DNA from 4 places in the Rhizobium sp. 01N48 genome. Region 1 is predicted to be linked to each of the others. Evidence: predicted binding sites of a transcription regulator. Region 1 holds the regulator's gene; each other region holds the start of a gene.
What was found. The regulator LexA, encoded in region 1, represses DNA repair genes until DNA is damaged. The targets are predictions, from matches to a motif close to TGTTCNNNNTGTGTTCNG.
Positions count from the first base shown of each region.

Region 2: a site for LexA is predicted at 1,842-1,859, ahead of AC1DOG_RS12250 (helicase-related protein). Genes of this name have one in related genera too.
Region 3: a site for LexA is predicted at 2,071-2,088, ahead of dnaE (DNA polymerase III subunit alpha). Genes of this name have one in related genera too.
Region 4: a site for LexA is predicted at 5,412-5,429, ahead of AC1DOG_RS14345 (2'-5' RNA ligase family protein). Genes of this name have one in related genera too.

Region 1 covers NZ_JBFTQT010000007.1:140,074-147,462, forward strand. The annotation lists gene AC1DOG_RS15340 (LpxI family protein) at 1-110, shown strand, start outside; gene lpxB (lipid-A-disaccharide synthase) at 107-1,288, shown strand; gene gltA (citrate synthase) at 1,322-2,611, opposite strand; partial or broken gene AC1DOG_RS15355 (ComEC/Rec2 family competence protein) at 2,939-5,353, shown strand; gene lexA (transcriptional repressor LexA) at 5,347-6,072, opposite strand; gene AC1DOG_RS15365 (VOC family protein) at 6,272-7,156, shown strand; gene kdsA (3-deoxy-8-phosphooctulonate synthase) at 7,153-7,389, shown strand, end outside.
Region 2 covers NZ_JBFTQT010000005.1:90,202-97,590, reverse strand. The annotation lists gene AC1DOG_RS12250 (helicase-related protein) at 1-1,656, opposite strand, end outside; gene AC1DOG_RS12245 (DUF3309 family protein) at 2,337-2,492, shown strand; gene AC1DOG_RS12240 (YMGG-like glycine zipper-containing protein) at 2,523-2,783, shown strand; gene efp (elongation factor P) at 2,935-3,504, opposite strand; gene epmA (EF-P lysine aminoacylase EpmA) at 3,656-4,720, shown strand; gene AC1DOG_RS12225 (lysine-2,3-aminomutase-like protein) at 4,717-5,772, shown strand; gene AC1DOG_RS12220 (acyl carrier protein) at 6,031-6,282, shown strand; gene AC1DOG_RS12215 (acyl-CoA dehydrogenase family protein) at 6,282-7,389, shown strand, end outside.
Region 3 covers NZ_JBFTQT010000004.1:445,529-452,917, reverse strand. The annotation lists gene dnaE (DNA polymerase III subunit alpha) at 1-1,847, opposite strand, end outside; gene AC1DOG_RS11455 (hypothetical protein) at 2,150-2,725, shown strand; gene AC1DOG_RS11450 (ABC transporter ATP-binding protein) at 2,752-3,435, opposite strand; gene AC1DOG_RS11445 (lipoprotein-releasing ABC transporter permease subunit) at 3,450-4,757, opposite strand; gene proS (proline--tRNA ligase) at 4,777-6,099, opposite strand; gene AC1DOG_RS11435 (DUF1467 family protein) at 6,676-6,957, opposite strand; gene mce (methylmalonyl-CoA epimerase) at 7,082-7,389, opposite strand, start outside.
Region 4 covers NZ_JBFTQT010000006.1:228,580-235,968, forward strand. The annotation lists gene AC1DOG_RS14315 (EamA family transporter) at 1-523, shown strand, start outside; gene AC1DOG_RS14320 (aminopeptidase) at 498-1,751, opposite strand; gene AC1DOG_RS14325 (hypothetical protein) at 1,902-2,708, shown strand; gene ybaK (Cys-tRNA(Pro) deacylase) at 2,722-3,195, opposite strand; gene AC1DOG_RS14335 (ArsC family reductase) at 3,199-3,549, opposite strand; gene AC1DOG_RS14340 (succinylglutamate desuccinylase/aspartoacylase family protein) at 3,592-4,671, opposite strand; gene AC1DOG_RS14345 (2'-5' RNA ligase family protein) at 4,716-5,333, opposite strand; gene AC1DOG_RS14350 (glycosyltransferase) at 5,457-6,686, shown strand; gene AC1DOG_RS14355 (methylated-DNA--[protein]-cysteine S-methyltransferase) at 6,799-7,359, shown strand.

The sequences.
Region 1 (7,389 bases):
CCGGGCGCGCGCTGATCCTGGATCGCCCGGCAGTCATATCGGCGGCAAAGGAAGCCGGTATCTTCGTCTGCGGTCTGGATCGTGGACTGCCATCCTGGGGGCTTGAATGAGCGTGCGTGCATTGAAGGTCGCGATCATCGCGGGCGAAGTCTCCGGTGATCTTCTGGCGGCCGATCTGATCGCCGCGCTGAAGCAGCAATATGCGGGGCCAGTCGAGCTCATCGGTGTCGGTGGCGAGGGGCTGCAGGCCCAAGGCCTGACATCGCTGTTCGATTTCTCCGAGCTGTCGATCATGGGCATCACCCAGGTTCTCGCCAAGCTGCCGACGCTGATCAAACGCATCCGCCAGACTGCGGCCGCCGTCATCGCCGCCAAGCCCGACGTGCTCGTCATTGTCGACAGCCCCGATTTCACCCACCGCGTCGCCAAGCGCGTGCGCACGGCGCTGCCTGATCTGCCTGTCGTGAACTACGTCTGTCCGAGCGTCTGGGCGTGGAAGGAATACCGCGCACAGCGCATGCTGCCCTATATCGACCATGTGCTCGCCGTGCTGCCCTTCGAGCCCGAGGTGATGCGCAAGCTCGGCGGTCCGCCGACAAGCTATGTCGGCCATCGCCTGACCGCTGATGTCGATGTTCTCGCGACCCGCAAGGCGAGGGCGGCAAGCAAGCCGCGCCCGGCAAATGAGCCGAAGACGATCATGCTCCTGCCGGGCTCGCGCGGATCCGAGATCACGAGGCTCTTGCCCTATTTCGGCGACGCGGTGGCCGAGCTCTCCGCCCGCAACGAGGGCATGCGCTTTGTGCTGCCGACGGCGCCGCGCCGCGAGGCCATGGTGCGCGAGATCATCAAGGATTGGCCGGTTAAGCCCGAGGTGGTGACGGGCAAGGACGACAAGTGGAAGGCCTTCGCCGAGGCCGACGCCGCTATGGCCGCATCCGGCACTGTCATCCTGGAGCTGGGGCTTGCAGGCGTGCCCACGGTCTCGGCCTACAAGGTCGATTGGATCATCAAGCTGATGACCGGCAAGATCAAGATCTGGACGGCGGCGATCCCGAACCTCGTCGCGGACTACGCAGTGGTGCCCGAATATATCAACGAGGTCGTGCGCGGCGCGAGTTTCACGCGCTGGGTCGAGAAGCTCTCATCCGACACCTTGCCGCGACGCTCGATGATGGAAGGTTACGATCTCGTCTGGGAGCGGATGCAGACCGAAAAGCCGCCCGGCGTCCATGCCGCGGAAATCGTGCTTGATGTCCTGAAAAACAAAAAACCCGGTCAAAACTGACCGGGTTTCTTTTTAAGCTTCGATGTGTCGAGATTAACGCTTGGAAACCGGAACGTAGTCGCGCTGCGCTTCGCCGATGTAGAGCTGGCGCGGGCGGCCGATACGCTGCTGCGGATCTTCGATCATTTCGTTCCACTGTGCGATCCAGCCGACGGTGCGGGCGAGAGCGAACAGAACGGTGAACATGGTCGTGGGGAAGCCGAGCGCCTTGAGCGTGATACCCGAGTAGAAGTCGATGTTCGGATAGAGCTTCTTCTCGATGAAGTATGGATCGGTCAGCGCGATGCGCTCGAGTTCCATGGCGACGTCGAGCAGCGGATCGTCCTTGATGCCGAGCTCGCCGAGCACTTCATGCGTCGTCTTCTGCATGATCTTGGCGCGCGGGTCGTAGTTCTTGTAGACGCGGTGGCCAAAGCCCATCAGGCGGAACGGATCGTTCTTGTCCTTGGCGCGGGCGATGTATTCAGGGATACGGTCAACCGTGCCGATTTCCTGCAGCATGTTGAGAGCCGCTTCGTTGGCGCCGCCGTGAGCCGGGCCCCAGAGGCAGGCAATGCCGGCTGCAATGCAGGCGAACGGGTTTGCGCCCGAGGAGCCGGCGAGACGAACGGTCGAGGTCGAAGCGTTCTGCTCGTGATCGGCGTGCAGGATGAAGATGCGGTCCATGGCGCGGGCAAGCACCGGATTGACCACATATTCCTCGCAAGGAACGGCAAAGCACATGCGCAGGAAGTTCGACGCGTAGTCGAGGTCGTTCTTCGGGTAAACGAAAGGCTGGCCGATATGGTACTTGTAGGCCATCGCGGCGATCGTCGGCATCTTGGCGATCATGCGCAGCGAAGCGACCATGCGCTGGTGCGGATCGGTGATGTCGGTGCTGTCGTGGTAGAAAGCCGACAGGGCGCCGACGCAGCCGCACATGACGGCCATCGGGTGCGCGTCGCGACGGAAGCCGGTGAAGAAGCGGCTCATCTGCTCGTGCACCATGGTGTGATGCGTCACGCGATGGTCGAAGTCCTTCTTCTGCGCGGACGTCGGCAGTTCGCCGTAGAGAAGCAGGTAGCAGACTTCGAGGAAGTCGCCCTGTTCGGCCAGCTGCTCGATCGGGTAACCGCGATGGAGCAGAACGCCCTCGTCGCCATCGATGTAAGTGATTTTCGATTCACAGGATGCGGTCGAGGTGAAACCAGGATCGTACGTGAAGGAAGCCGTGTTCTTGTAGAGGGCGCCGATATCGATGACATCAGGGCCGATCGTGCCGCTCTTGACCGGCAGGTCGACTGTTTTCTCACCGAGTTTCAGTGTTGCGCTTTGATCCGTCATTCTGATCCTCCAAACTGGCGGTTGGCGCCTTAAAAGCGCCATAGGGTTAAGCGTCGTCTGCGATAGCTATATGATCGCGCGCCTAATGCCAAGTTACCGTGATGCCATTTTGTGCATCGCAGTATCAACTTTTAAGCACTCCAGCGATGTCGTCTCCGCATAGCGGAAGTCAATGATAAACCTGACATTTTTGATGGTTTTATTTCCCGTTTGAATTCAAACGATTATAGTTGCGTTTAGGCTCCGCTGGCCTCATTCTGATTGCAGTTCAGGGTGGCTTTCGGGTGTCGTTGCATGCCGGAGTTGAATGCCAGTCACGTCGTTTTGATGCCACCCGAAGCGGCGCAAATTGCCAATTTGCCGGCCGTAACAGGGCAAAATGCCCGTGCCATAATGACGCGCGCGCCATTGACGCAGTCGACCTCGGGTTTTCTGAGTCGCACAAGTCGCCAAATCCACCGTCAGGCAGCCGTCGCAGCACAAGCGTTCAGCACCGAATTCGACCACGGCCGCCTTTTCCTGGCGTCGCCCGTCTTCCTCGGGGCGGGCGCCATCGCCTGGTTCCGGCTCGCCGTGGATATCCCGCCCTTGCGGCTCCTTGCCTGGGCTATCCTCTTCGGTTTCGTCTTCGTCTTGGCGGGCTCCGCGCGCGTCGCGACACGCCGTGTGGCGATCTCAGGCCTGCTTGTCGTCCTCGGCATGTTCGCGGCGCAGCTCGAGACCTGGCGGGCTGATACCGTCGTTCTCGATACAGCGGTGACGACGACAGTGACCGGCCGCGTGGAACGGCGCGAGGGCGATGATAATGGGCGCTGGCGCTATATCGTCAGGGTAACGCGCACAGACGAGCCCACGCTCAAGCGTCCGCCGCAGCAGGTCTCGCTCGTCGCGCGTGCAGGAGAGCCCGTCGCGGTCGGCGGATGGTTGACCGGCCGTGTGCGCCTGACGCCGCCGGCAGGACCGGCACTGCCCGAACTCAACGATTTCGCCTTCTCTGCCTATTTCGACGGCATCGGCGCCAACGGCTTCTTCTACGGCATCCCGCAGCCCGTCCCATCGCGGACGGATATCGCCGATCTCTCTGCCGTCGATCGCGCCATGGAATGGCTCTAAGGCCTGCGCAGCAGCATTGGCGACCGCATCCGCAGCATCCTGCCTGGCGATACCGGCGCCTTCGCAGCTTCGCTGGTCACCGACGAGAGACGTGCCATCTCCAACGAGACGACGGAGGCGCTGCGCCAATCCGGCCTCGCGCATATCGTGGCGATCTCGGGCCTCAACATGGCTCTGTCGGCCGGCATCTGTTTTGTCGGGCTGCGCCTGTTCTTCGGCCTCTTCCCCGGGTTTGCGCAGGCCTATCCGACCAAGAAGCTCGCCGCCGGCAGCGCGCTTCTGGCGCTGACGGCCTATTACATGATCTCGGGCTTTGCCGTCTCCGCCGAGCGCGCCTTCATCATGATGGCGATCATGCTGGTCGCGGTGCTGTTCGATCGCCCCTCGATTAGCCTGCGCAACATCGCGCTCTCGGCGCTGCTGATCATCCTGATGTCCCCTTCGGAGGTGCTGGGCCCCAGCTTCCAGATGTCCTACGCGGCGACGCTCGCGCTGGTCGCGGGCTTTGCCGTTTGGACCAGGAGGCGCCACCGCGAGAGCGTTTTTCTTACGCATCCCACCATAAAGCCGGTCATGGCCACGTTCCGCTTCTTCGGCGGCATCGCGCTGACCTCGATGATCGGCGGCTTCTCGACAGCGCTGTTCTCGATCGAACATTTTCACCGGCTGAGCGGCTACGGACTACCGGCCAACCTGCTCGCCATGCCGGTCATCTCCTTCATCGTCATGCCCTTCGGAATGCTTGCGATGTTGGCGACGCCCTTTGGCCTGGATGCGCCGCTGTGGAAGGTCGCCGGCTTCGGGCTGGATCTGGTGATCGACATCGCCAAGATGGTGTCCGGTTGGGGCGGCAGTGTCGACATCGGGCGGATACCCGAATGGTATTTCGCGATCGCCGTGCTCGGCTTTCTCATATGGGGGCTGATGCGCACACGCCTGCGATGGATCGGCGCTGCGGTTGCCACGATCGCAACCCTCGTCGTCATCCTGCTCCCGGCAGCACCTGCGCCCGAACTCGTCGTCTCCGAGGACGGAAGCCTCGTGGCAGCAGTCACAGGCGACAGCCTCGCCAGCAACCGCGAACGGCCGCCCGACTTCATCTTCGGCCAATGGCAACGCGCGCTCGCCATCGAAGACCACAAGCCGCCCGACATCCTCGACGGCGAGGCCTTGCCCATTCCGAGAAGGGGCGAGCCAAGGCCAAGACTGACATTGAAACAACAACGCGAAGCCCGCGCTATGATGCGCGCTGCAGCGGCTTCGACGAACGACAGTGCCTTCCGGTGCCTGAAGACCGCGTGGTGCATAACAGCGCTCGACAGCGGCTACATCATCGCGACGCTCGAAAACGCCGCCTATCTCGGTCCCGCCTGCGACGTGGCCGATATCGTCATCACGCCGGTGCGCCTCCGCCAGGCGACGTGCCGCTCCGGCGCCATGTTATTGACCGGCGAAACTCTCAGGCGATCGGGCGCCGTCGAAATCCGTATCGACGATCAGGGCACTCCCGTCGTCAAGACCGCTTATGCACGCCTCGCTCGCCCCTGGATGCGCCATCGCGCCTATGACTGGCGCAACGACAACTTCAGCGACGACCTGTCACCAACTGGTGACGTCACCACTCAGTGATATCGGCGAATGAGCCCGACGAGCTTGCCCTGAACCTTGACGCGGTCAGGCCCGAAAATGCGCGTTTCGTAAGCCGGGTTGGCGGCCTCAAGCGCGATCGACGCGCCCTTGCGGCGGAAGCGCTTCAGCGTTGCCTCTTCGTCATCGACAAGCGCCACGACGATATCGCCGGGGTTGGCCGTGTTGCCGTTGCGGATGATGACGGTGTCGCCGTCGAAAATGCCGGCTTCGATCATCGAGTCGCCCTTGACCTCGAGCGCGTAATGCTCGCCGGAGCCGAGCATGTCGGCGGGGACGGTGATGTCGTGGGTGTTGTTCTGGATCGCCGAGATCGGCACACCGGCGGCGATGCGGCCCATGACGGGAACGGAAGCCGAGTTGCCGTTGTCGGCGCTCGGCGCGGCCTTCGGGGCAGGGGCTGCGGCCACCGGCTGCGGCTTTCCGAGGCTGCCTTCGATGACGCTCGGCGAGAAGCCACGTCGTGGCTGCAGGCTCGGATTATAGGCTTCCGGCAGCTTGATGACCTCGAGCGCGCGCGCCCGGTTCGGCAGCCGGCGAATGAAGCCGCGCTCTTCCAGAGCGGTGATCAGGCGGTGAATGCCGGATTTTGATGCGAGATCGAGTGCATCCTTCATTTCGTCGAAGGAAGGCGGAACGCCCGACTCTTTCATCCGCTCATGAATGAACAGAAGCAGTTCTTGTTGCTTGCGTGTCAGCATCGAAATGAACCCCAGAGTCGTGAAACAAAGCCAGAACGGACACTATATGTTCCATATGTGTTCCGCAAGTGCCTAAATTTTCGTAAAACTTGGCTCGGAATCGTCGCGATTTTACACTTCATTCGATTTAACCGCGCTCGCCTCTTGCATTGTGGCGAAAGCCAGCGCACATCTCTGCCGATTTCGGGAGGATTTGCCGATGAGTGACCCCCATCCCCTGGACCACGTGGTGCTGCCGGTCGTCAATATCGAGATGGCGCGCGACCGCCTGGGCAAACTCGGCTTCACCTTCGCCGCCGATGCGCGGCACCCGTTTGGCACCGAAAACGCCTGCGTCTTCTTCGCCGACAAAACCTATCTCGAACCGCTCGGCATCGCCAGTCTGGAGACCTACGAGGAGGCCATCGGCGACGGCAACGTCTTCACCGCCCGCGACCGCGCCTTTCGCTTCCGCTGCGGCGACGACGGCCTGTCGGCGATCGTCTTCGGCACGCCGGATGCCGACGGCGATCACGCCCGCTACCTCGCCGATGGCATGAGTGGCGGCGAGATGCTGGAGTTCGCCCGGCAGATGAAGATGCCGGACGGTTCCGAGGCGACCGCGGCGTTCCGCCTGGCTTTCGCGGCAGATCTGCGAGCGCCCGATTTCTTCCTCTTCGCCTGCCAGCGCGTCAACCCACTGCCCAGCGACCGCAAGGCGTTGGAAACGCATAAGAATGGCGTCTTGGGCATCCTGTCGATCGTGCTCTCTTCCTCCGATCCCAAAGCGTTCGCACCGCTGTTGCAGCTGGCCTCGGATGCGCAGGCGACCCGCGAGGAGGCCTTCGGTGTCAGCCTCGATGCCGGCAACGCCCGTATCAATATCCTGTCGCCGGATGGCTTGAACGCTTACTACGATCCCTCCGAGCCCAAGGCCGATCGCGGTCTGCGCGGCGCGGCGATTGTCTTTTCCGTTGCCGATCTCGCCGTGACAGAGGCGCATTTGGCTGCTAACGGGATCACCTATACACGCAAGAACAATCGAATTCTGGTGAAGGCAGCGCCCGGCCAGGGCGCGCTCTTCGCCTTCGAGGAGAAACGATGACTGAAACCAATTCCGAAGTGGCCRTCGGCGAAGGCACCGGCCGTGTGGTGTTTTCCAACACCGGCAAGCTGTCGCTGATCGCCGGCCCGTGCCAGATGGAAAGCCGCGACCATGCCTTCATGATCGCCGGCACGCTGAAGGAGCTTTGCGACAAGCTCGGCATCGGCCTTGTCTACAAGTCCTCCTTCGACAAGGCCAACCGCACGTCGCTGTCTGCCCAGCGCGGCATCGGG
Region 2 (7,389 bases), on a different contig from region 1:
CGCCAGATCGCCGTTGCCAGACGCGTGAATACGCGCTGCGCGGGCTTCGAATTCCAAAGCAAGCGCCTTTTGCGAAGCAGCCTGGACAGCCTTCGCGTCCGGACCATCCGCTCCCGATACAGGCGTGAACCGGAAACCCGACAACTGCCCTACATGATGTCCTTCTACGAAGACATCGCCATTTACACTGATTTCAGCTTCCAGCATCGCATTCTCTCTCAGGCGCTTCATGAGCACAGATGTCCTGCGATCAACAAAGCGTTTCGTCAACCTTTCATGTAACGCATCGGACAATCGATCTTCGATTTCCCGCGTCTTTTCCTGCCAGTGTGTCGGATCGGCAAGCCAGCTGGGCCGATTCGATACATAGGTCCACGTCCTTATCTGCGCGATTCGCGCCGAAAGCGTGTCAATTTCACCGTCAGTTCGATCCGCGCGGTGCACTTGTTCGGCAAGGAAATTCTCATTTACCGTGCCATAGCGCACGAGATCGGAAAAGAGGGTCGCGATCAGATCAGCGTGCTGGGCCGGCGTAATGCGCCGATAATCCGGCAGCGCGCAGGCCTCCCACAGCTTTTCGACCCTTGCCGGCGTATCGGCCAGATCACGAATCTCGGGATAGCGCGACAGCTGCTCGAGCGCCTGCTGGTCGACAGCCGGCAGCGCGCGCGTCAGACCGGGCACGCGCGGCCCGGTTTCAAGGCTGGCGCGCAGCGTCTGGATCGACTTGAAATCGAGGTCCGTGGTGCGCCACTGCAGCACCTTGACGTTGTCGAAGTGGTGGCCCTCGATGCGGCCGACCAGCTCCTCGTCGAACGGGTCGACATGGCCCGTGACACCAAAGGTGCCGTCGCGCAGATGGCGTCCGGCGCGGCCGGCGATCTGGGCGAGTTCGGCGGGATTGAGGTTGCGGAACTGGTAGCCGTCGAACTTGCGGTCCTGAGCGAAGGCGACATGGTCGACATCGAGGTTGAGCCCCATGCCGATCGCGTCCGTCGCCACCAGATATTCGACGTCGCCTGCCTGATAGAGCGCCACCTGGGCGTTGCGGGTGCGGGGGCTAAGCGCGCCGAGAACGACGGCTGCGCCACCGCGCTGGCGTCGGATGAGCTCGGCGATCGCGTATACCTCATCGGCCGAAAAGGCGACGATGGCGGAGCGCTGCGGCAGGCGCGTAATCTTCTTCTGGCCGGCGTAGAGCAGGTGCGACAGGCGCGGACGCTCGACGACGGTGATGCCGGGAAGCAGATGCTGGAGGATCGGCCGCATGGTGCCGGCGCCGAGCAATAGCGTCTCGTCGCGGCCGCGCAGATGCAGGATCCGGTCGGTGAAGATGTGGCCGCGCTCGAGATCGCCGGCAAGCTGCACTTCGTCGATGGCGACGAAGGCGGCCTTGGTTTCGCGTGGCATGGCTTCGACTGTGCAGACCGAGTAGCGCGCATTCGGCGGCGAGATTTTCTCCTCGCCGGTCACCAAAGCGACGTTGTGGACACCAACCTTTTCGCAGACACGCGTATAGACCTCGCGCGCGAGCAGGCGCAGCGGCAGGCCGATGATGCCGGTGCCGTGGGCAACCATCCGCTCGATGGCATAATGGGTCTTGCCTGTATTGGTTGGACCGAGCACCGCGGTCACGCCGCGCCCACTCAGTATCATCGGCTGCGATGTCAGTGTCTTTGTCCTGCAGACGGGGCGGGGGTGCCCCGGGGGTAAAACCAAGCTCCTGATCCGAAGCAGACAAACAAATGGACAGCCGCTGGCGCAAACGCAAGGGCTGATTTCAATTTCACCGGCGGATTTTAGCTCTCGCGAATAGCTTGTGGAATGCTCGCATAACGATTCGGAACAGCAGTAGAACGAATCGGAGACGAATCGCTGACTCCTGATGATTCAGGGTTTGTTCACTGCTAAGTATCGATTTTGAATCAATTTTTCCCACCAGATGCTGAATCGGAAGATTCTCGTTTGGCGTGTGTCGCGATTTTTGTTTGGCGGATAAGGAAGGGACGTGCAGCGGTGACTTCGGTTCCGCCCGAAATGTAAAAAATCCGTTTCGAAGCAGGCTCGATCAAATCCGGAACAAAGGGCAGACGAATCAGCGACTTTGCCGACTTCCCGGTTTGTTCACGACAACCTATTGTATTTTATGGAAATTTTAACCATAGGCGCAAGTGCGCTTCTTGCGCCGCGCCTGCTATGCGTCAGCGCGAGCATGCCAGGTGACTTCGGCTTACCTGCTGAAAAATATTGTCCTGTTGGAAAAAATCGGCGGAACCAAAAGCCGGCTTACGTGTTTCTCGCTCATTCAAACTCGAAATGCGCTGAGGTCACGGGATATGCTTGGAACCATACTACTCATTATCCTTATTCTGCTTTTGCTCGGAGCTCTGCCGAATTGGGGCTATAGTCGCAGCTGGGGCTATGGACCTTCTGGCGGTTTGGGCCTAGTTCTCGTCATTATTATCATTCTTGTACTCATGGGCCGTATCTAAGCGCCCGAAAAACCTGGGAGAAATGTCATCATGATGAAGAAGATTGTACTCATCGGCGCCCTGGTCGGCGCGCTCGCATCCTGCACGGCCACGGAACAAGGCACCGCGATCGGCGCCGGCACCGGCGCTGTCATCGGCGGCGCGGTCAGCCACAGCTGGGGTGGCGCCGCCGTTGGCGCAGTTGCCGGTGGTCTCGCCGGCGCGCTCATCGGCCAGTCGGTCGAACGCCGCGGCTACTGCGTCTACCGCGACCGCTACGGCCGCCGCTACGAAGCGCGTTGCCCGCGCTAAAGGCTTTGGCCTGAGCGATCAGGTCTACGGATAAGAAAAGGCGTCGGTTTCCCGGCGCCTTTTTTGTTGTCTTGCAGTCGGGGAAAACCGCCAAAGAAAAAGGCCGCATCGCGGGGCGATACGGCCTTTGAATCTTCAGTCCGGCGCCGGATTAGTTCTTGGCGCGCTCGACGTAGGAGTTGTCTTCGGTCGCGATGACGACGCGGGTGCCGGCGTCGATGTGCGGGGGAACCGAAGTGCGGACACCGTTGGAGAGGATAGCCGGCTTGTAGGACGACGATGCCGTCTGGCCCTTGACGACCGGCTCGGTCTCGGTGATCTCGAGCGTCACGTGACGTGGCAGCTGCAGGGCGAGCGCTACACCTTCGTGCATGGACAGGATGCAGACCATGCCTTCCTGAAGGTAGGCCTTCTGGTCGCCCATGGTTTCGTTATCGACGACGATCTGGTCGTAATTCTCCGGATTCATGAAGTGGAAGCCTTCGCCGTCCTCGTAGAGGAACTGGTGGTTGACGTCTTCAACGAAAGCGCGCTCGACCTGCTCGGTCGTGCGCCAGCGCTCGGAGACCTTCACGCCGTCGACGATGCGGCGCATGTCGACCTGGGTGACCGGCGTGCCCTTGCCCGGGTGGAAGTTGTTGGCCGTCAGAACGACGTAGAGCTTGCCGTCCACATCGAGGACGTTGCCCTTGCGGACGGAAGAGGCGATGACCTTGACCATAAGAGTTCCTTGTAACTCGGCTTTTGGCGTCGTAGAGGACTGTCGAAATGGCCCCGGAGACGCAATCAGGTGTTCTTTGGGGGCGCAACTAACCTAAAATCCGGCAAATAGCCAGCCCTTGCGTTGGTTGATCCGGTCAGGACAGCATTCGATGAAACCCTCGATCGCCAAAGCGTCGCCCTGGTGGACGCCCAGTGTGCATGCCGACCGCCGGCCGTTCCTGATCGGACGCAATCGGATTCAGGCGGCTCTGCGCGGCTATTTCGCTCGAGAGGACTTCATCGAGGTGGATACGGCCACGCTGCAGGTGTCGCCTGGAAACGAGGCGCATCTGCATGCGTTTGCCACCGAGGCGCTGACCACGGATGGGCAGGCGGCGCCTTTTTATCTGCATACTTCGCCCGAGTTCGCCTGCAAGAAGCTGCTTGCGGCCGGCGAGGAGCGCATCGCCTGCTTCGCGCATGTCTATCGCAACCGCGAGCGCGGGCCGCTGCATCATCCCGAGTTCACCATGCTTGAATGGTATCGCACCGGCGAGAGCTATGAGAGCCTGATGATGGACTGCGTGCGCATCATCGCACTTGCGGCCGAGACGATGCAGACGACAATGCTCAGCTACCGCGAGGCGAGCTGCGACCCCTTCGCCGGGCCGGAGCGCATGAGCGTCGCCGAGGCGTTCCGCCGTCATGCCGATATCGATCTTCTGGCCTCCGTCAGCGCCAATGGCTCGACGGACCGTGAGCATCTGGCGGCCGAGATGCGGCGCAACGGCATGCGCGTTGCAGAGGACGATCAGTGGGCCGATCTCTTCAGTCGGGTTTTGGTCGAGAAGGTCGAGCCGCATCTTGGCATGGGGCGTGTGACGATCCTCGATGAGTATCCGGTCTGCGAAGCAGCACTCGCGCGACCGTCGGCTGCCGACCCCCGTGTGGCCGAGCGCTTCGAGGTTTATGCCTGCGGTGTCGAACTGGCGAACGGTTTCGGCGAGCTGACCGATCCCATCGAGCAGCGCCGCCGCTTCGAGATCGAGATGGCGGAGAAAAAGCGCATCTACGGCGAGACCTATCCGATCGACGATGATCTGCTGGACGCGTTGGCGATCATGCCCGACGCCAGCGGCATAGCGCTCGGCTTCGACCGGCTGGTGATGCTGGCGACAGGCGCGCGTCGGATCGATCAGGTGCTGTGGGCGCCGGTGGCGGAGTACGGGCAGTGACGATCACCCGGCCGATCAAGACGGTGGAAGAGCTCGCCAATGCCGGGCTCATCGCCGATCGCGACCGCGAGGCGCTGGACGAGGTCGCGGTGCGCTATGCGATCGCGGTCACGCCTGACATGGCGCGGCTGATCGACCATGACGATCCCGAAGATCCGATCGCGCGCCAGTTCGTGCCCGATGCCGCCGAGCTGGTGATGACGCCGGAGGAGCGGGCCGATCCGATCGGCGATCACGCCCATAGCCCGGTTGAGGGCATCGTTCATCGCTATCCCGATCGCGTGCTTCTGAAGGCGGTGCATGTCTGTCCCGTCTATTGCCGCTTCTGTTTCCGGCGCGAGATGGTGGGGCCGCAGGGGTTGGGGACGCTCGATCCGGCCGCGATGACGGCCGCCTTCGATTATATCAGAGGCCATGACGGGATCTGGGAGGTCATCTTGACAGGCGGCGATCCGCTGGTGCTGTCGCCCCGGCGGCTCCGGGATATTCTCGAACAGCTCGCCGATATCGATCACGTCAAGATCGTGCGCTTTCATAGCCGCGTGCCTGTCGTCGATCCGGAGAGGATCGACGCGGCGTTGATCGAGGCGTTGAAGGCGAGCGGCAAGACCACCTATGTCGCGCTGCATGCCAACCATCCGCGCGAGCTGACAACCGAGGCGCGCGCCGCCTGCGCCCAGCTCATAGACGCCGGCATCGTCATGGTCAGCCAGTCGGTGCTGCTCAAGGGCGTCAACGACGATCCCGATGTTCTGGCGGAGCTGATGAAGGCCTTCGTCGAGACGCGGGTGAAACCCTATTATCTGCATCACCCTGATCTCGCGCCCGGCACCAGCCATTTCCGGCTTTCGGTGGAAGAGGGGCAGGCGATCGTCGCATCGCTCCGCGGTCGCATCTCTGGATTGTGCCAGCCGACCTATATTCTGGATATTCCAGGAGGATATGGCAAAGCCGATATCGGCCAAAACTCGATCCGCAGAAACGCGGAGGGTTGCTATTCGGTTTCCGACTACAACGGACAAGAGCATATCTACCCGCCGCGTGGCAGTTAACTGTTCCGTTCTTCGTTTCATTTCAGCACTTGCGGTCATCCGTGCTTGAGCAAAGCGTTGTTTAAGCTTTTCCCGCAAAGCAATGATCCGATTTGCTTTATCTCTACTGATCAGCCGAAGACGCTAAATTCTTAGCTTTTCGTCAGGGCCAGATTTAACCACATGCCTTAGCGGAATATTGGTTTTTCCTCCTTAAAAGCACCTCCATGACAGGGCGATGAGCGCCCGCTCGGGTTATGACAGCTTGGAGATGTGAGGATGAATACGACGATCCGCGAACTGCTTGCGAAATTCGGCAAGCTGCCTGTGGCCATCGACACCGTGGCTGACGATGCCGATCTGTACGCGGCGGGGCTCACCTCCTTCGCATCGGTTCAGCTCATGCTCGGCATCGAGGACGCCTTCGATATCGAGTTCCCGGACAATCTCCTCAATCGCAAGTCCTTCGCCAGCATCTCGGCCATCGCCCGGACCGTTGATCTGATCAAGGATAGCCGGAAGGTCGCCTGATGAACTTCCCGGTCAAAATCACGGAAGACAGTTTTGCAGCAAGGGCTGCCCGCGTTGCCGCTATTGCGGCGAAATTCGCGGACGCCGTCGATTTTGAAGGCCGGTTTCCTCAGGAAGCCGTGGATGCAATGAAGGCGGAGCGCCTGCTCAGCATCCAGATTCCACGCAGCCTCGGTGGCGAAAGCGCCACCACGACCGAGATCGCCGAGCTCTGCTCGATGCTTGGCCAGGCCTGCGCCGCCAGCGCCATGGTTTTCGCCATGCACCACATCAAGCTTTCCAGCCTCGTCGAGCATGGGGCGGATAGCGCGTGGCACGCCGATTTCATGCGCCGCATCGCTGCCGAACAGCTGTTGATCGGATCGGCGACGACCGAAGGCGGCATCGGCGGCAATCTGCGCAACAGCATTTGCGCCATCCATGTCGAGGGTGGTGTTTGCCGTCTCGAAAAGGATGCGACGGTCATCTCCTACGGCGCTCACGCCGATGCGATCCTGATTACCTCGCGCGCCCATGCCGATGCCGCGCCTTCCGATCAGGTTCTGACGGCGTTTCTCAAGGATCAGTACACGCTCGAAAAGACGCATGCCTGGAACACGCTCGGCATGCGCGGCACCTGCTCCGACGGCTTCCTGTTCAAGGGTGAAGCACCGGCGAGCCAGATCCTGCCGAAGCCTTTCGCCGAGATCGCCGCGCAGTCGATGCTGGCCTCCTCGCACCTGCTCTGGAGCGGCGTGTGGTACGGCATCGCTATCGATGCATTCTCCCGCGCCCAGGCTTTCGTGCGCGCCGCCGCCCGCAAGTCGCCGGGTGCGCCGCCCCCGGGTGCGCTGCGTCTCGCCGAAGTGTCGAACCTGTTGCAGATGGTGAAGTCCAACGTCGTCGCGGGCCTGAAGGCTTACGAAGATGCCAAGGCCGATCCCGACAAGCTGTCGTCCATGGCGTTTGCCGTGGCGATGAACAACGTCAAGATCGCATCTTCTGAGACGATCCTCGAGATCGTCAACCACGCCATGCTGATCTGCGGCATCATGGGCTACAAGAACGGCACGCCGTTTAGCCTCGGCCGCCATCTTCGCGACGCGCATTCCGCTCAATTGATGATTT
Region 3 (7,389 bases), on a different contig from region 1:
TCGAGCGGGATCGCGGCGAGATCGACCTTGATGCCGCGCTTGGCGACGAAGTCGACAGCCACCTTCAGCGTCGTCAACGTCTTCAGGCCGAGGAAGTCGAACTTGACGAGACCGGCCTGCTCGACCCACTTCATGTTGAACTGGGTGACCGGCATGTCGGAGCGCGGATCTCGGTACATCGGCACCAGCTTCGACAGCGGGCGGTCGCCGATGACGATGCCCGCGGCGTGCGTCGAGGCGTGACGGTAGAGGCCTTCGATTTTCTGGGCGATATCGAGCAGGCGGGCGACGACGGGCTCCTTGTCGGCCTCTTCCTGCAGCTTCGGCTCCTCCTCGATCGCCTTCGACAGCGGCGTCGGGTTGGCCGGATTGTTGGGCACCAGCTTGCAGATCTTGTCGACCTGGCCGTAGGGCATTTCAAGCACGCGACCGACGTCACGAAGGGCGGCGCGCGCCTGCAACGAACCGAAGGTGATGATCTGCGCCACCTGCTCGCGGCCGTATTTCTTCTGCACATAGCGGATCACCTCTTCGCGGCGATCCTGGCAGAAGTCGATATCGAAGTCGGGCATCGAGACGCGTTCCGGATTGAGGAAGCGTTCGAAGAGCAGCGAGAAGCGCAGCGGATCGACGTCGGTAATGGTGAGCGCATAGGCGACCAGCGAGCCCGCGCCGGAGCCGCGGCCGGGGCCGACGGGAATATCCTGCAGCTTGGCCCACTTGATGAAGTCGGCAACGATCAGGAAGTAGCCGGGGAATTTCATGCGCTCGATAACGCTGAGCTCGAATTCCAGGCGGTCGCGGTAGTCCTTCTCCTCATAGCCCGCAGACATGCCGAGCGTCTGAAGGCGCATGTCGAGACCTTCGACGGCCTGGCGGCGAAGCTCCAGCGATTCGGCACGCTCCGCCTCTTCGGGGTCGGCCGTGGCGCCGGTGAAGCGCGGGAGGATCGGCTTGCGGGTCTTCAAAACGAAGGAGCAGCGGCGGGCGATCTCCACCGTATTTTCAAGCGCCTCGGGCAGATCGGCGAAAAGCTTCACCATCTCGGCGCGGCTCTTCAGATAGTGATCCGGCGTCAGGCGAAAACGCGTGTCGTCGGAGACGATGGCATTGTGCGCCACGGCCATCAGCGCATCGTGCGCGTCGTAATCGTCGCGCGTCGGGAAGAAGGCTTCGTTGGTCGCAACCAGCGGGATCTCGTGTTCATAGGCAAGGCCGATCACCCGCTGCTCATGGCGCTTGTCGTAGGTGCCTTGGCGCTGCAGTTCCATGTAGAGCCGATCGCCGAACTTGTCCTTCAGAGACAGCAAGCGCGCGGTCGCCGGCGCGATGTGGCCCTCTTTCAGCGGCATGTCGATCGGGCCGGTCGATGCGCCTGACAGCGCGATCAGGCCCTCGGTGCCGAACTCATCGAGCCACGAGGCCTTGATGTGGACCGCCTGCCCGGCGCCCTCGCCGCCGAGATAGGCACGGCTGACGAGATCCACCAGCCGTTCATAGCCGGCGTCGGTGGCGGACAGAAGCACGATCGACGGCAGTTTCGCCAGCTGCTGTTGGCCGCCGCGGCGCTCGGTCTCAAGCCCGTCTTCCATATCGATGGAGACCTGGCAGCCGATAATCGGCTGCAGGCCCTCGTCCATCGATTTCTGCGCAAATTCCAGTGCGACGAATAGATTGTTGGTATCGGTGATGGCGATCGCCGGCTGGCTATCGCCCGATGCCTTGTAGAGAATCTTCTTGAGCGGCAGCGCCCCCTCAAGCAGCGAGAAGGCGGAGTGCACACGCAGGTGAACGAAGCCCGGCGTACCGCCGATGAAGTCGCTCGCGCCGTTTTCAGTGCCCGCCATGATATGCCTTTCCGCGCATCCGTATGAATCGGATGCATTGTCGGATTTGGGGACGTCGATGTCCAGAGAGGCGGGTACCATCGGACCGCATGACAGCCATGCGGTCCCCGTTATTCTTACATTGCCATGCAGATCAAAGAGAAGCTGGCAATGAACATTGCGATGGAGGTGAATGCTGCGATATCGCGGATCATGTCAGTCATTTGGCTCTCCTGTGCTCTTATGTTTTTATTTTGTTCCGCTCTTGTTCCGTTGTCAACAGGATTGTTTTCTGTTTGGTTAACGGCAAACGGGAGACGAGCATGCGTCGATTCATCTTTGTGGCAATCCTGCTTTCAGCCAGCGCGGCCTTCGGCGCGGATCCTGATCCGGCGCGCATCGTCGATGTGGCGGTCGGCGACTGGAACGGCGATGGCAAGCCGGATTTGGCGTTGCTGGCAGAGGCCCCAGATGATGCCGCCGACGACCAGCTCGGCGTCTACATCTATCTGCGGGATGACCACGACCTGTTGCGGCTCGCGACGAGCGCACCCGGCAAGATCTGGGGAACCACGGTGGCTGAGGGGATTTACGGCCAGGAGCCGTCGATCAAGGCTGCGGGCAAGAGCTCGATCGCCATCCATTCGCAGAACAGCGCCATCGGCCGCGACCGCTGGGAACAGACGCTGACGCTTGCCTACCGCAACAACCAGTTCGTGGTCGCCGGCTACACCTACAGCCACTACGATACGCTAAATCCGGATGGCGGCGGCTCGTGCGACTACAATGCGCTCACCGGCAAGCTGCAGCGCGACGGTAAGGATGCGAAGGCCGAGGCGCGCACGATCACGATTGCCGACTGGAAGGACGAAACCGGGCAGTCGATCTGCGGCGGTTAGATTGGTCCTGACCCGACAGTGAGATTTCAGAAATCCACGACCTTGCCGTCGGCGATGGTGACGCGGTGGTCCATGCGGGCCGCGAGTTCGTGGTTGTGGGTGGCGATCAGCGCCGCGAGGCCGGACTGGCGCACCAATGCCTCCAATGCTTCGAAGACATAGCTCGCCGTCTCGGGGTCGAGGTTGCCCGTTGGTTCGTCAGCGAGCAGAAGGCTCGGCGCGTTGGCGACGGCGCGGGCGATCGCCACGCGCTGCTGTTCACCGCCAGAGAGTTCACCAGGACGATGGGCGCCACGGTGGCCGATGCGCATGTAGTCGAGCAGCTGCCCTGCCCGCACCTTGGCTTCGTTGCGCGGCAGACCGGCGATCATCTGCGGCATCATGATATTCTCAAGCGCCGAGAATTCGGGAAGCAGGTGGTGGAACTGATAGACGAAGCCGATTTCGCTGCGGCGGATCGCCGTGCGCTTACCGTCGGAAAGGCCATTGCAGGCATTGCCGCTGATGGTGACTTCGCCGCCATCGGGATGCTCGAGCAGGCCTGCCAGATGCAGCAGGGTCGACTTGCCGGTGCCTGATGGAGCCACAAGCGCGACGATCTCGCCGCTGTTGATGGTGAGGTCGGCCTTCTTCAGGATCGAAAGCTGGGTCTCCCCCTGGCCATAGTGACGCTCGACGCCGGAAAGCTTGAGAACGGTATTCCGCTTCATGTAATCAGCATTCCTTATTCGTAGCGCAGGGCCTGCACGGGGTCGAGCTTGGAAGCGCGCCATGCGGGGAAGATTGTCGCGAAGAAAGACAGCGTCAGCGCCATGACGACGACGGAGACCGTTTCGCCGACCTCCATCTTGGCCGGGAGCTGGCTGAGGAAGTAGAGCTGCGGGTCAAACAGCACCGTGCCCGACAGCCAGGAGAAGAACGCGCGGATCTTCTCGATGTTGATGCAAACGATGACTCCGAGCAGCACGCCGGCGAAGGTGCCGACCAGGCCGATCGCAGCACCCGTCATGAAGAAGATCCGCATGATGGCGCCGGAGCTCGCGCCCATCGTGCGTAGAATAGCGATATCGCTGCCCTTGTCCTTCACCAGCATGATGAGGCCGGAGATGATGTTGAGCGCGGCGACGAGAACAATCAGCGTCAGAATCATGAACATGACGTTGCGCTCGACCTGCAGCGCCGAGAAGAAGGTCTGGTTGCGCTGGCGCCAGTCGGTGATCGCGATCTGGCGGCCGGCTGCCTGCTCCACCTTGGGGCGGAGCTCGTCGATATTGTCCGGATTGTCGACATAGAGCTCGATCGACTGCACCAGCCCTTCGGCGTTGAAATAGAGCTGCGCTTCCTCGAGCGGCATATAGATGATCGTCGCGTCATATTCCGACATGCCGATCTCGAAGATGCCCGAGACCTTGTAGGATTTGACGCGCGGATTGATGCCCATCGGCGTCACGTCACCTTCCGGTGATATCAGCGTAATGGTGTCGCCCGCCTGCAGGCCGAGCTGGTCGGCCATGCGCGAGCCGATGAGAACGCCTTGGCCAGCCGCAAAGCCGACGAGGTCGCCGGACTTGATGTTGTCGGAGACGGTTTTCACCTTGCCCAGATCTTCGGCGCGAATGCCGCGAACCAGAGCGCCGGTGCCAGCGCCGCCGGCACCGGAGGCCAACGTCTGGCCTTCCACGAGCGGCAGCGCCACCTTGATGCCGGGCACGGCGCCCAGGCGATCGGTCAACGCCGGATAATCGGTGAACGGGCCATCGACTGGCTGCACGATCATGTGGCCGTTGATGCCAAGGATACGTGAGATCAGCTCGGTGCGGAAACCGTTCATCACCGCCATGACGATGATCAGCGTCGCAACGCCGAGCATGATGCCGATGAAGGAGAAGCCTGCGATCACCGAGATGAAGGCTTCCTTGCGGCGTGCGCGCAGATAGCGCCACGCCACAAGTCGCTCGAAAGCGGAAAATGGCCTGCTGGCCGCAGCCGAGCCGGATTTGGATCCCTGCTGGCTCACCGCTGCGTCTGCCATTTCGCCTCCCGCCTTCTTCTTAGCCCAAGAGCTTATTGATTGCCGCGTCGATGGTCATCGTTTCGCGGGCACCGGTCTTGCGGTCCTTGACTTCCACTTCGCCGTTCGCGACCGCGCGCGGGCCGGCGATGATCTGTACGGGCACACCGATCAGGTCCGCGGTTGCGAACTTGGTGCCGGCGCGATCGTCGGTATCGTCATAGAGAACATCGACGCCGGCCTTCGAGAGCTCCGCGTAGATCTTCTCGCAGGCAGCGTCGCAAGCGGCGTCGCCGGCCTTCATGTTGATCACGACGACATCGAAAGGCGCAACCGAGGCCGGCCAGATGATTCCGTTCTCGTCATGCGATGCTTCGATGATGGCGGGAACAAGGCGTGTCGGGCCGATACCGTAGGATCCCATGTGGACGGCGTGTTCCTTGCCATCCGGTCCCTGCACCTTCGCGCCCATCGGCTCGGAATATTTCGTGCCGAAGTAGAAGATATGGCCGACTTCAATTCCGCGTGCGGACAGGCGATCGCTCTCGGGGATGGCGTCGAAGGCGGCTTCGTCGTGCATCTCGGAGGTGGCGGCGTAGACCGAGGTCCACTTCTTGAAGATCGCATCCAGGCCGGCGACGTCGTCGAAGTTGGTGTCGACCGAGGGGATATCGAAATTCACGAAATCCTTGTGGCTGTAGACTTCGGATTCCCCGGTGTCGGCGAGGATGATGAACTCGTGGCTGAGATCGCCGCCGATCGGGCCGGTGTCGGCGCGCATGGGGATGGCGCGCAGGCCGAGACGATCGAAGGTGCGCAGATAGGCTGCGAACATCTTCTTGTAGGAATGCTCGGCGCCTTCGCGGGTCATGTCGAAGGAATAGGCGTCCTTCATCATGAACTCACGCGAGCGCATGGTGCCGAAGCGCGGACGGATCTCGTCGCGGAACTTCAGCTGGATGTGATAGAGGTTCAGCGGCAAGTCCTTGTAAGACTTGACCGAAGACCGGAAAATATCGGTGACCATCTCTTCGTTGGTCGGGCCGTACAGCATCGGACGGTCCTGGCGGTCCTTGATGCGCAGCATCTCCTTGCCGTAGGCGTCGTAGCGCCCGCTTTCCTGCCAGAGCTCGGCCGACTGCAGGGTCGGCATCGACAGCTCGATGGCGCCGGAGCGGTTCTGCTCCTCGCGGATGATGTTGTTGACCTTGTCGAGCACGCGCTTGCCCAGCGGCAGCCAGGAGTAGATCCCCTGCGACTGCTGCCGGATCATGCCGGCACGCAGCATCAACCGGTGGGAGACGATTTCAGCCTCCTTGGGGTTTTCCTTGAGGATGGGCATGAAGTAGCGAGACAGACGCATAGCGAATTCCAGAGCTGTTGAGACGCCGCCAAATAGCGGAATCGAAGGCAATCACAATGTTGGCAGCGTTCATAACCGCTTCGCGGCAGGAAGGAAACCCGCGAGGGATTTCCACAGGCTTCTCTTAGAGCAAGTTCAGGCCCGCAAACCGAAGAAACCAAGAAAGCGGCGAAATTATAATGACTTGCGCGAAACTCTTATCAACAGAAAAAATTTACTCGAGTGTAGCAAAAATGCAAAAAAATCTGATGACAAAGCACAATCTTTGAGCTAGCTTTAGCCCACAAAACAGGCAGGGAGTTCAAATCCCTACCATTTTCGCGGTCAAGTCTTGGGAGGATCAGATCTTAGGCGCGCTTGTCGCAGCCCCGGTAACGGTTAAGGATCACGCGATACTTAAAACAAGGCTTTTAGCCTTGTTTTTTTTTGGCTTTTCGACACCGCGTCCCTAGCTCGAAAGGCCCGACTTCCGCAACGTAAGCTGCCCATTCCGTTACGGCACCTCCATGCCGCAACTTGATGACACGCGTATGACGCCACTTCTCTCGCATCTGCTCAATTGCTGAGCAAACGCCCTCAGACGTTCGAGAATGACGGGCCGATCTGCGGGAGAGCGTCGAAGCCCCAGCCGAAATAAGTCGAAGAGACATACCAGAGGATGTAGATGACGGCGGAGACCAGCGTCGTCAGCGAGAAGGTGAAGAGCGGCCGAAAACGCGTTGGTGCGCTGTGCACGGTGCCGAGCACGATATCGTCGTCCTCCGCCTGCGTCCGCAAGCCGATCGGCAAGACGGCAAAGAGCGTCATCCACCAGACGATGAAGTAGACGGCAAAGCCCTGTAGAAATGTCTGCAGCATAAGATCTCCTACCCAAGCGGCCGCATCGGGCCACCGCCCTTATAAGACGGAACAGCGACGATACAAAGCGGTGTTGAGAGGCTTGTGCAGTCTTGGCAGCGTTTGGGTCACTCTGCCGCAGCGATCAGACCTGCTCGAGTTCAATCAACGTGCCGAAGAAATCCTTGGGGTGCAGGAAGAGCACGGGCTTGCCGTGAGCGCCGATCTTCGGCTCGCCATTGCCAAGCACCCTCGCCCCGGAGCTAAGCATCTGGTCGCGGGCTGCGATGATATCGCTCACCTCATAGCAGATGTGATGCATGCCACCGGATGGGTTCTTCTCCAGGAAGGCCGTTATCGGGGATTGCGGGCCGAGCGGCTCAAGCAGCTCGACCTTAGTATTCGGCAGTTCGACAAAAACGACGGTGACGCCGTGTTCCGGCAATGCCTCGG
Region 4 (7,389 bases), on a different contig from region 1:
GGGATTGCTGGTGCTGACGCCAGGCGCCGCACTGGATCCGATCGGGGTTCTCGCGGGTCTTGCCGGCGCCGTTTCCATGGCCTCCGGCACGGTGCTCACCCGCCGCTGGACGCCACCGGTATCAAGCCTCACCTTCACCGCCTGGCAGCTGACGGCGGGCGGCCTGCTGCTGGTGCCGGTGGCGCTGATCGCCGAGCCCGCTCTGCCGCCGCCGACGCTCGAAAACGTGCTCGGCATGGCCTGGCTCGGCCTGATCGGCGCGGCGCTGACATATATTCTGTGGTTTCGCGGTCTCGCCCGCACCGAGCCGTCTGCGGCATCCTCGCTGGGGTTCTTGAGCCCTGTCGTCGCCACTCTTCTCGGATGGCTGGCGCTCGGCCAGGTGCTGACGCCCGCCCAGCTTTGCGGTTTCGCAACGGTGCTGGCGAGCGTCTGGTTCAGTCAGCGGGTCTCGATGCCCGCCAAATTGGATGACAAATCGGTTGTCGAGCCGGCTGTTACGCCCACTCGCCCTGCCGCATGACGGGAACCTTCGAGCCATCGGCTCTGATGCCGTCGATATCGACCTTGTCGGAGCCGATCATCCAGTCGATATGGATCAGGCTGGAATTGCCGCCCTGCGCCTTGATCTGCTCCTGGCTGAGGCTGGCGCCATCAAGGAAGCACTTGGAATAGCACTGGCCGAGCGCGATGTGGCACGAGGCGTTTTCGTCGAACAGCGTGTTGTAAAACAGGATGCCACTGGCCGAGATCGGCGAGGAATGCGGCACCAGCGCCACTTCGCCAAGCCGGCGCGCGCCTTCGTCGGTATCGAGCACCTTGTTCAGCACCTCTTCACCGCGCGACGCCTTCGCCTCGACGATCCGGCCGCCTTCGAATTTCACGCGGATATTGTCGATCAGCGTGCCCTGGTGCGACAGCGGCTTGGTGCTCGACACGTAACCCTCGACGCGCAGCGCATGCGGCGTCGTGAACACTTCTTCGGTCGGGATATTCGGGTTGCAGGTAATGCCGTTCTTGGCAGTGGAGGCCCCGCCGTGCCACTCGTGGCCATCGGCAAGACCGACCGTCAGGTCCGTGCCCGGGCCGGTGAAATGCAGCGCCGAGAACCGCTCGCCGTTCAGCCAGCCGGAGCGCTTCGCGAGGTTGGCGTTATGCTCCGCCCAGGCCGCGATCGGGTCCTCGACGTCGACACGCGAAGCGGCGAAGATCGCCTTGGCGAGCTTGGCGACCGCGATCGGCTCGGGATCGTTGGGGAACACCAGCTTGGCCCAGGCCGGGTTCGGATAGGAGACGATGTTCCAGTTGATGTCGAAGTTGGAGATCTTCTCAAGCGCCGGCTTGTAGGCCGTCGACATCGCCCGGTTGGCGCGGCCGACCTTGGCGGGATCCTGCTCGGAGAGCATCATCGGATTGTCGCCGGCAACAGCAAGCCGCGCGGCCCCGTTCGCATAGGCCTTCGCCATGCCCTCGTAGAGCCAGCTGGACGCCCGGTCGAAGCTCGCATCATTGGCATATTGATAGCGCGCCAGCGTCGATTCCTCGTCGGAATAGAACGCGCTGACCAGGCCGGCACCAGCCATATAGGCGTGCTTGGTGATCTGCCGCACCAGCGGCAGCGCCACGACAGGCGCGGTGATCACGAGATCCTGGCCGCTCTGAAGCTGCAGCCCGACCTTGACGGCGACTTCGGCGAGCTTGTCGAGCTTGATGGGGTCTACGGCGTTATCGCCCTGCGGCATGTAGTTCATGATCGATCACCTTCTGAAACGACGGACAGCGCATCAGACTTAGACCCCTTTGCGGCGAAATTGAAGCTTGCGGCCCTTGCCAATTTCAACCGTGCATATTCAGATGTCCCACGGGGACATCGGGCGAGCGGGGAGCGGATGAGACAGCTGATGGGGATACTGGCCGCGGCGGGGCTCGCCCTGCCGGCAGCGGCAGTCGCTGGCGAGCTCGGCATGACCATGTTCGGCCACAAGGTCGAGATCGTGAAGCAGGATGACGAGCTTGCCTTGACGGTCGATGGCCGCAGGCTGCTGGCCAATGCCTATCTGATGATCGAGGAAATGGCGGTCGTCGGCAACGTCCCGGTCGCCATCGGCTCCTCGTCCAATGGCGGCAATGCCTGCCCGGGCGATCGTTTCGTGCTGTCCTTTTCACCGGGCGCCGTTCCGCGTCTCGACGGGCAGCCGGACGATTGCGTCGGGCTGGAAGTCGAAAACAAGGGCGATCATCTGCTGTTTTCCTCGCAGCCGATCCCCGGCCGCGCCGGCGTGCAGTGGTCCTGGACTGCGCCCGACGGCTTCAAGCCATTGGCCGACGTCGCCTTCAAACCCAATGCCGCAAAGGGCTGGGACACGCTGCGCGATCACAAGGCGGCGCATCCGGCGGAACTCTTCTCCAACGCGGCGGTGGCAAAGGAAATCTACGCTCTTCTGGGTGCCGACAAGGAACAGTATGAGCGCAGCATCACCGGCGTCGGCAGCGGCAGCTTCGATGGCAATGTTTTTACCGGCATGGCCTGCACGCCGCATATGTGCACGGAAGAGGAGGCGATCCTCGTTGCTGATATCGACAGCCGCGCCGTCTATCTGGCCTGGAAGCCTTTCAACAAGAAGATCATTGTTCGCCCGCCGGTCAAGCAGTGGCCGGACAAGGCGCGGTCGGCGCTGAAGGACTGGGCTGCCAAATGGAAGGGTTGAGGCCGGAACTCGCTCACGCCACCAGCGCAGCCGCCGTCGCCTTCAACACGTCAAGCGCATCCTTAGGCGCAAGCCGCACCTGCAATCCGCGCTGCCCGCCATTCATGTAGACGAGGGCTTCGCTCATTGCCGCTTCCTCGATCGCCGTCGGAACCAGCTTCTTCTGGCCGAAAGGGCTGATGCCGCCCACATGGTAGCCGGTCAGGCGCTCGGCATCCGCCGGCTTCATCATGTTGGCCGACTTGCCCTTGAAGGCGGCGGCGAGCTTCTTCATGCTGACCTCGCGGTCGGATGGGACGACGACACAGACAGGCTTGCCGTCCACCTCGGCCATGAGCGTCTTCAACACGCGGTGCGGCTCCTCGCCGATGGCTTCGGCCGCCTGCAGCCCGATGCGCTCGGCGTTCGGATCATACTCATAGGTGTGGACGGTGAAGGCGATTTTCGCCTTCTCCAGAACCTGTGTTGCCCGCGTCGTCTTCGACATCGATCAGCCCTCGAAGAACCCGCCATAGATCTCCGGCTTGAAGCCTATCAGAAGCTTGCCGTCGGCCTCGACAACCGGCCGCTTGATCATCGACGGCTGCTCCAGCATCAGCGCGATCGCCTTCTCGCGGTCGAGATTTTCGCGGGCGTCCTCCGGCAGCTTGCGGAAGGTCGTGCCGGCGCGGTTGAGCACCGTTTCCCAGCCCGCCTCCTGCGTCCACGTCTCCAGATGCGCCCTGTCGATGCCCGATGCCTTGTAGTCGTGGAAATCATAGGCGACGTCGTGCTCTTCCAGCCAGGTGCGGGCCTTCTTCATCGTGTCGCAGTTCTTGATGCCATAGATGGTGACGGTCATTCGGTTCTTCCCAATCGGTTCCCAGCCCCAATGCCAGGGCGCTCAGTTTTCCAGCGCGCCCGGCTTGCGCACAACCTTGCTGGCCGCTCCGCAGGCAATCTTCATCAGGTCGGCGCGGCGGCGCACCAGGCGCGACGAGGTGCGGGTGACGATCAGACCCGCTTGCGGCGCACGCACTTCGATCGCGCCATCGGCCATGCCCGGGCGGGTGAGGATGGTCGCCAGCAGATCGCCTTCCTTGATCTCCTCGCCGATGTTGCGATGGAAGAGCACGGTGCCGGCCTCAGGCGCGCGGATCATCTCGATATTGTCGAGCGGCACTGCAGGGCCGGTAAACGGCGCAAGCGTAACCGGATGGGCGATGGCGCCGCGCGCGGCGAGGAAGTTGAACAGCCCCTCGGCATCCTTCTTCGCCATTTCGGGGTAGACGTCGCGCATGCCGCGAAGCTCGACGGTGACCGAGAGTTTACCCGGCAGCCGCGTCTTCTTCTCCGAAGTCTCGTGTTTCCAGGCATAGCCGATCGCCTCTTCGAAGGCCGAGCTTTCGCCATCCGACAGGAGCACCGCCTCCATGTCGAGGGCCGAGGCGAGATCAGTCGCCTCCGGCCAGAAGGCCTCGTCGATATAGGCATATTGCAGCGATTCATCGTCGCAATGCAGGTCGATCACCAGGTCCGCTTCGAGCGCCATATGCATCAGCTGGCGCTTCAACCGGTCGACGGCATTGTAGCGGTCGAGCTCGGCCACCAGCCCGTTGTGATCACGAACCGAGATCAGCGGGAACTCGCGGTTGAAATTGGTGCGCGTCCCAAGATCGAACCGGCCCTGCAGCTCGCCGAAATGCGATTGCGCCGCACCGATTGGATTGGCGTGCGGGATGATCGTGATGTCGCTGCGGATCTCGCCGGCGCTTTCGGCAGCGCGCAGCTTCTCGCAGAGGAAATGCACCAGCGCCGTTCCCGGCAGCTCGTTGGCATGCAGCGCCGCCTGGATATAGACCTTCGGCGCCTTCGGGTCGCTGCCCTTGAAGCGCAGCACCGGCAGCCGCCACTCCATCCCCGCCGTATCGCCTGAAATGATGATCTCGGACCTATCCATCTTTGTCTCCGCTGCTGCTGTCATTGCTGCAGCAGCTTTAAGCGTGTTCCCATGTGTGAGGCAAGCCGTCAGCCGCGTTCACTGAGCGGCCAGCTTTCCACATGCTCGTAAGTCGGCTCACCCGGCCGTTTGTGCAGGAGCACGAACTCCCGCGCGGGCATGACAACCGGCGCGGCAAGCACAGTCTTAGCCACCGTCTCGTCGGCGTAAAACAGCGTCGCATGCGGCTGGAAATCGGCTTTCACATGCGGCTCGCAGCCGATCGCATGCATCTCGATACCGATCTGGACATGCAGCTGTCGCAACAGTTCCCGACCGCCATTGCCCGAGAGTACAATGGCGTTGCGCGACCCGGTTCTGAACGACGCGACATGATCGAAGCTGAGATCGAACCGGCAGGCATCGACCGCCGACGCTGCCTGGCAAGCCGCGAAGATCATCTCGTCCTTTATCTTCTCGGCGCTCGCAACGCCATAGAGCGAAACGTGTAGCCGCTCAGGCGCCATGGGCGAGAGCAGCCCGTCATGCTCTCTCTGCAGGCGCGCCTGTATCTCCAGGCAGGCCTGTCGCGCTTCGGGATCCGGCAGGATCGCGAAAAACAGGGTTTCTTTGCCAAATCTTGACGATTTCGGGTGCATCGTGCGGCTTGCGAAATCGAAGGACGATTGCGTGTTCTGTTCGTGCATGACCAACCACCGGAGCATCCGCCCCGCCTCTGTCTATCCAGGGAACGCAGGGATGGTAGCAGGTGAATTGAGGAAATCAAGAACAAAAGAAGAACATTCGATATCGATGCCGGGAGACTGTACATGCGTATCCTGATGGCCTGCGCGGCCTTTCCGCCCTTTATCGATGGCGGCGGCCCGATTTCGGCGATGATGGTCGCCAAGCTCCTGATCGCGGCTGGTCACGACCTCGAAGTCGTCAACGTCTCGGGCGAGGACAGGCACGAGGTCTATGACGGCGTGCCCGTGCACCGCCTGAAGACGCTGAACATCGACTGGAATTACCGGCTTCCCCGGCCGGGCTGGAAGAAGCTGATCTGGCATGCGCTGGAGAATTTCAATCCGCGCGCTTATCTCGTCATGCGCCGCGAAATCCGCCGTTTCAAGCCGGATATCGTGCTGACCGACAGCATCGAAAATATCAACGTCGCAACCTGGGCGGCCGCCAAGCGTTCAGGCGTGCCGGTCTGCCATATCCTGCGCAGCGCCTTTTTGCTTTGCTGGAAGGCCAGCATGCGGCGCGGCGACGACAATTGCGTGCGCGCCTGTTCCTCCTGCCAGGTTTCGTCCTACGGCAAGAAATTCTTCTCGCGCTATGTCGATGCCGTGGTCGGCGAGACCGATTTCATCATCGGCCGCCACACCGAGCATGATTATTTCCCCAACGCCAGCACTTACCGCGTGCCCGGCGCCGTCCCGCCGATTGCCGGTAGCGAGCCGCGCAAACCGCCGGAAGGACCGATGCGCTTCGGCTTCATCGGCGTGCATGATCCGGTGAAGGGCCTCGACACGCTCGCCCGCGCAGCCCATAGGCTGGTCAACGACCAGAACGTCCGCTTCGTCATCGCCGGCAGCGCCAAGAGCGATTATTCGAAGTCGCTGCCGCAGAAGTTTCCCCGCGAGAATACGAAGTTCCTTGGCTGGACCAAGCCCGAGGATTTCTTCCCTCAGATCGACGTGCTCGTGGTCCCCTCGCTCTTCCGCGAGCCCTTCGGCCGCGTGGTGATCGAAGCCTTCGCGCAAGGCGTGCCCGTCATCGGCGCCCGCTCCGGCGGCATTCCCGAGTCCATCGATCCCGGCAAGGACGGCTATCTCTTCGACCCCGGCGACGACAAGGCGCTGGCCGCCGAGATCGCATCCATGGCGGCGAAACCAGAGGCTATTCCCGCGCTGTCGCGCGCAGCCCTTGAGGCCGCACGCCGCTACGAGCCGCAAAAGATCGCCGCCGGCTTCGACGCCGTCTTCGCCAAGCTGCGCCCGGATCTCGCAAAGCCTGCGCAGGACGAAGCCGAGCCCCGCCAGGCGCGCGGCTGACCGCAAATTCGCGGCGCGCAAGAAACGGGTTGAATTCGTAGCCGGCAGGTACGATTTTCGGGTGAGGCCGATCATGTCGGTCGACAGGCTTCACTATCGGGAGGCGAGACCCATGGCCCAACAAGCACAGCACTACGCCATCTTCGAAACCGCAGGCGGTTTCTGCGGCATCGCATGGAACGCCATCGGCATCACCCGCTTTCAGTTGCCGACATCAAGCGCTGATGGAACCGAACGCCTGCTGCTGCGCCGCGTCCCCGATGCCGAACCGGCAGCCCCGACGCCTGACATTGTGGAAGCCATCGCCGCCGTAAAACGCTATTTTGCCGGCGAGCAGATCGACTTCTCCGATCTCGCGCTCGATCTCGCAGGCCAGGACGATTTCTTCCGCGACATCTACGCCGCCGCCCGCCGCCTGCGCTGGGGGGAAACGACCACATACGGCGCGCTCGCCAAACAACTCGGCCACGGCCCCGAAGCCGCCCGCGACGTCGGCCAGGCCATGGCGAAGAACCCGGTGGCGCTGATCATCCCCTGCCACCGCGTTCTCGCCGCCGGCAACAAGATCGGCGGCTTCTCTGCCCCCGGCGGCTCCGTGTCGAAGGCGCGCATGCTGGAGCTGGAGGGCGTGAAGCTCGCGCCGCCGAAGCCGGTGCAGCAGTCGTTGTTTTGAGGTCAGCCTAAATATCGACCGCTCTTGAGG